2 regions of the Pseudarthrobacter sp. SORGH_AS 212 genome follow, and region 2 is predicted to be linked to the other one. Evidence: predicted binding sites of a transcription regulator. Region 2 holds the regulator's gene; the other holds the start of a gene.
The links. The regulator LexA, encoded in region 2, represses DNA repair genes until DNA is damaged. The targets are predictions, from matches to a motif close to TCGAACANNTGTTCGA.
Positions count from the first base shown of each region.

Region 1: the regulator LexA is predicted to act here: its motif matches at 1,006-1,021, upstream of umuD (translesion error-prone DNA polymerase V autoproteolytic subunit).

Region 1 is NZ_JAUTAA010000001.1:1,862,705-1,865,161, reverse strand. It holds gene QE394_RS08605 (Y-family DNA polymerase) at 1-534, opposite strand, end outside; gene umuD (translesion error-prone DNA polymerase V autoproteolytic subunit) at 561-992, opposite strand; gene QE394_RS08595 (metalloregulator ArsR/SmtB family transcription factor) at 1,113-1,463, shown strand; gene QE394_RS08590 (aquaporin) at 1,460-2,170, shown strand; gene QE394_RS08585 (arsenate reductase ArsC) at 2,167-2,457, shown strand, end outside.
Region 2 is NZ_JAUTAA010000001.1:393,992-396,448, reverse strand. It holds gene QE394_RS01760 (ATP-dependent DNA helicase) at 1-1,114, shown strand, start outside; gene lexA (transcriptional repressor LexA) at 1,211-1,957, opposite strand; gene QE394_RS01750 (LysM peptidoglycan-binding domain-containing protein) at 2,285-2,457, shown strand, end outside.

The sequences.
Region 1 (2,457 bases), 1.5 Mb from region 2:
GCTGTCCCGGACATCGTGGGGGACCGCCTCCCATAAACAGACCCCGTCAAAGGCCGGGTTGTTCTTGGCCCACTTGTTGCAGAGCTTGGCGAGCGTCTTGGTGGGTGCGATGCCCACGCACACGGGAACGCCCACATGCCTGCGGACGGCATCCTTGATGGTGCGTCCGAGGGGTAGCAAGGTGCCGGCGTCCCCCTTGACCCCCAGGAACGCCTCGTCGATGCTGTAGACCTCCAACCAGGCCGAGTACCTGCCGAGCAGCTCCATGACCCGCGCGCTGATGTCGCCGTAGAGTTCATAGTTGCTGGATTTCGCCACGAGGCCCCACTCCTTTGCCCGCGGCGCGAGCTTGAACCAGGGTTCGCCGGTGGTGATGCCGAGTGCCTTCGCCTCGGGGGAACGGGTAACGGCGCAGCCGTCGTTATTGGACAGGACCACCAGTGGGCGGCCCTCCAGCGAGGGGTCGAAGGCCCGTTCCGCGGACGCGTAGAAACAGTTGACGTCCACGTGGGCGATCTGCGGCATGTGGCGCATGAGGACAGGTTTAGCCACGGCGGGCCTCAGACATGGTGCAGGCACCTTGTGGCGACTCCCCAGATGGTCAGTTCGGAAAGCGCCGATACCTTGATGTCCTGGTACCGGGGATTTTCCGCCTGCAGGACGATTCCGGTGGCCGTGATGCGCAGCCTCTTTACGGTGAGTTCACCGTCCAGCACGGCAATCACGACGGACCCGTCCTTGGGTTCCAGCGCGCGGTTGACGATCAGCTCGTCCCCGTCGCTGATGCCGGCACCCTCCATGGAGTTTCCGGTGACCCTGACAACAAAGGTGCTGGTGATGTCCTTGATCAGGTGTGCGTTCAGGTCGATCCGCCCGTCGAAGTAGTCCTGTGCCGGCGATGGAAAGCCGGCCGCGACTGCCACGGGAGAGATCAATACCGAGAACAGCGACGCGCCTGCATCTATCACGCGAGGCCCGACAATAACGCCCACAACACACCCTTATTCGAATATTTGTTCGATAAGTTCAGTGTAGCGCCGGATGCCGACAATGAGCCCGACGTTGGGTCATTGCGCTATGACATAGATGAATGTGAATATATACGTGTGTCTATGTCCTTGGAATTGACCGCGGTCCAAACGGTTGCTTGCTGCTCCCCGCTGGCGCGGGAGCCCTTGTCCCTGCCCGAGGCGGAGGGAATCGCGCCACTGTTGAAGGCCCTGGCGGATCCGGTCCGGTTGCGGCTGATGTCCCTGGTCGCCTCGCATGAGGGCGGTGAGGCGTGTGTCTGCGACCTGAACGACGCCTTCGAGCTGTCCCAGCCGACGATCAGCCACCACCTGAAAATCCTGCACGGGGCCGGTCTGCTGGACCGGGAGAAGCGTGGCGTCTGGGTTTACTACCGGGCCCGCACCGAGGCCCTTCAGAACCTCGCCACACTGATCGGGGGACAGGCGAAGTGAGCGTCCTGGCGCGCAGGGCCGGTGCCGAGCTCGTCGGTACGGCATTCCTCGTGATAGCCATCGTGGGCTCCGGGATTATGGCGTCACGGTTGTCCACGGACGACGTCGGGCTGCAGCTTCTGCAGAACAGCGTGGCCACAGGCGCCGCCCTGGTCGCGCTCATTGTCGCCCTGCAGCCGGTCTCCGCCTCGTTCAACCCCGTCGTCACCCTGGTCGAACGCGCCTTGGGCATGATTGACACCAGAACATCGGCGGCTCTGATCGGCGCCCAGTTCTTGGGCGGCCTGGTGGGCGCCCTTGCTGCGAACCTGATGTTCGGCCTGGACGCCGTCACGTTCTCCACGCGGGAAAGAGCCGGGGCCGGCCTCTGGTTCGGCGAGGTCATAGCCACCATCGGGCTGCTGCTGGTCATCTTCGGCACGGTCCGTTCCGGGAGGACCGACCGGGTCGCGTTCGCCGTCGGCGGCTACATCACGGCAGCGTACTGGTTCACGTCCTCCACCAGCTTCGCCAACCCCGCCGTCACGATCGCCCGGACCATCACGGACACCTTCGCCGGGATCTCCCCGTCGTCCGCTCCCGCTTTCATCTTCGCCCAGCTGGCCGGCGGGGCAGCCGGCTACGCCCTGGTCCGATTCCTTTACCCCACCCTTGCTGCTTCCACCGCTGCCGCGGCGGTCGCGGCTGATCGAAAGGTGCTCTCGTGAGCCACAAGCCCTCCGTCCTGTTCGTCTGCGTCCACAACGCCGGCCGTTCCCAGATGGCCGCCGCGTTCCTCGCCACCCTGGGCAAGGGTGAGATTGAGGTCCGCTCCGCCGGGTCGCAGCCCGTGGACAAGGTCAACCCCGCCGCGGTCGAGGCGATGGCCGAAGTCGGTATCGACATGTCCGCCGAGATCCCTAAGATCCTCACCACCGAGGCCGTGAAAGGTTCCGACGTCGTCATCACCATGGGCTGCGGTGACGAGTGCCCCTACTTCCCGGGGAAGCGCTAC
Region 2 (2,457 bases):
CCTTGCCGGCGTCCCAAGTGGGTTGCTCCCCAACGGACTGAACGACGAACAGCTCGACTGCGTGGACCAGCTGCGCGAGGCCTGCAGGGCGGCGCTGTCCGACTCCAAGGGAGACAGCAGCAACACGGCCGACGGCGGCAGGCAGCTTGCGCGTTCACGGCTGATGCTCATTCTTGAACTGTCCGAACGGCTTTTGGCGGCAAGGGAAAACCGCGAGGTCGTGTGGATCTCGCGCGCCGGAACCTTCGATCCCGGCCAGGGCTATTCCCAACCTGACGACAACGCTCCTGCGCTGGTCAACATCGCGCCGTTGTCTGTGGCCGGGAGGCTGCGTGAGGGGCTCTTCGCCGGGCACACAGTGGTCCTGACGTCCGCAACCCTGGCCATCGGTTCTGCCTTCGAGCCCGCCGCCGGGGGATTGGGCCTGGTGGGCGAAGGGGCGCCGGCGTGGACCGGGATCGACGTCGGCTCGCCGTTCGACTATCCCAAGCAGGGCATCCTGTACGTGGCCGGGCACCTGCCCAAGCCGGGCCGTGGCGCGTCACCGGAATCGCTGGCAGAACTGGAGGCACTGATCAGCGCCTCGAACGGCGGGGCGCTGTGCCTGTTCTCCTCGCGGCGGGCAGCCGAGGAGGCGGCCGAAGCGCTCCGGCCCAAGCTGGGCATGACGGTCCTGTGCCAGGGCGACTCCACCATGACGGCCCTCGTCAAACAGTTCGCCGACGAACCGGACACGTGCCTGTTCGGCACCATGTCGCTCTGGCAGGGCGTTGACGTCCCAGGGGTCTCCTGCCGGCTGGTCGTCATCGACCGGATTCCCTTCCCCCGCCCGGACGACCCCCTCATGACGGCCCGCTCCCGGGCCGTGGCACAGGCAGGCGGCAACGGATTCATGTCCGTCTCGGCCACGCATGCCGCCATCCGGCTGGCCCAGGGCGCCGGCAGGCTGATCCGCTCCACCGGCGACAAAGGCGTGGTGGCGGTCCTCGATTCCCGCCTGGCCACGGAACGCTATGCCGGGTTCCTGCGCGGCGCCCTGCCGCCCTTCTGGGCGACGACGGACCGCACGACGGCGATCGCGGCCTTGGAGAGGCTGGCCGGGGAAACGCCCTAGGCAGCACCTGAAATGCATAAGGAAGGCGCCGTTCCGGGGAACGGCGCCTTCCTTATCGGCTGGACTGCTGCGGCCTGTTGCTGACGTGCGGTCCCGCTAGAGCGACCGGAGGACCGAAACCACTTTGCCCATGATGGTGGCATGGTCGCCAAGGATCGGTTCGTACTGCGTGTTCTGGGGCAGCAGCCACGTGTGACCGTCCCGCTGGCGGAATGTCTTGACCGTGGCTTCGTCGTCCAGGAGCGCTGCAACAATATCGCCGTTCGCGGCGTCGGCCTGGCGCCGGACCACCACCCAGTCGCCGTCACAGATGGCGGCGTCAACCATGGAATCACCGGCCACCCTGAGCATGAAGAGTTCGCCCTGGCCCACCAGTTGGCGGGGGAGCGGCATAACGTCTTCCACCACCTGGTCCGCAAGGATGGGGCCGCCGGCGGCAATGCGGCCGACGAGGGGCACCATGGCCGTGTCCAGCGCCGTGGGCAACTCCGTGACAGCCGCGATCCCCGGTGAGGCCGCCGCCTCTGGTGCCGCTGCGTGCCTGGCCGTCCTGCCGGTTGTACCGCCGTCGAGGGTCAGCGGCATCAGGACTTCCATGGCACGGGGCCGCTTCGGATCACGCCGGAGGTAGCCCAGCTTTTCCAGCTGGGAGAGCTGGTGGGTGACGCTGGAAAGGCTGGCCAGCCCTACGGTGTCCCCAATTTCGCGCATGGACGGCGGGTAACCGTTGACATTGACCGAACGCTGGATGGTCTCGAGGATTTTCTTCTGCCGCGGCGTCAAACCCTTGGCTGTCCTTTTCGGCTGCGAGGTCGCCCTGCCCCCGGTGGCTGCTGCTGCCATGTTCGCCGTTGCCTTTCGGTAGCCACCGGGCTTTCAACTGCACCGGACTGAGTGTTCACACCGTCAATGTCAGACCCTGCTGATCAACTTCAGGTGTGGATGTTCCTGCCTCAAACGTAGGTCAGCCACATTGCTTTTTCAAACATTTGTTCTAGCGAGTCTCGACATTATTCGTCCATAGGTGCTAAAACTGAACCAAGCAGTATTCGAATATGTGTTCTAACAAGGCGAGCAGCCGTTCGAACACGGAGCCGGTCAGGCAGCACCATCGGGCGGCACCAGCAGGCGACACCAACAGACGCAGCACGGTCCAGGAGGGCTAAGGTCATGTCAGCTACATCCGCTTTCAGGTCACACGGTTTCGATGTTCACGGCAACGGTGCCCGGGATCAGCAGGCGGCGCAGGAAGGCCGGGTGCCGGTCCAGCGGACGCCGGCCGGCGGACGCCGCGGCGAGGCGCCGCTGCCGCCCCTGCGCCTCACGCGGCGGGGCAAGGTGGT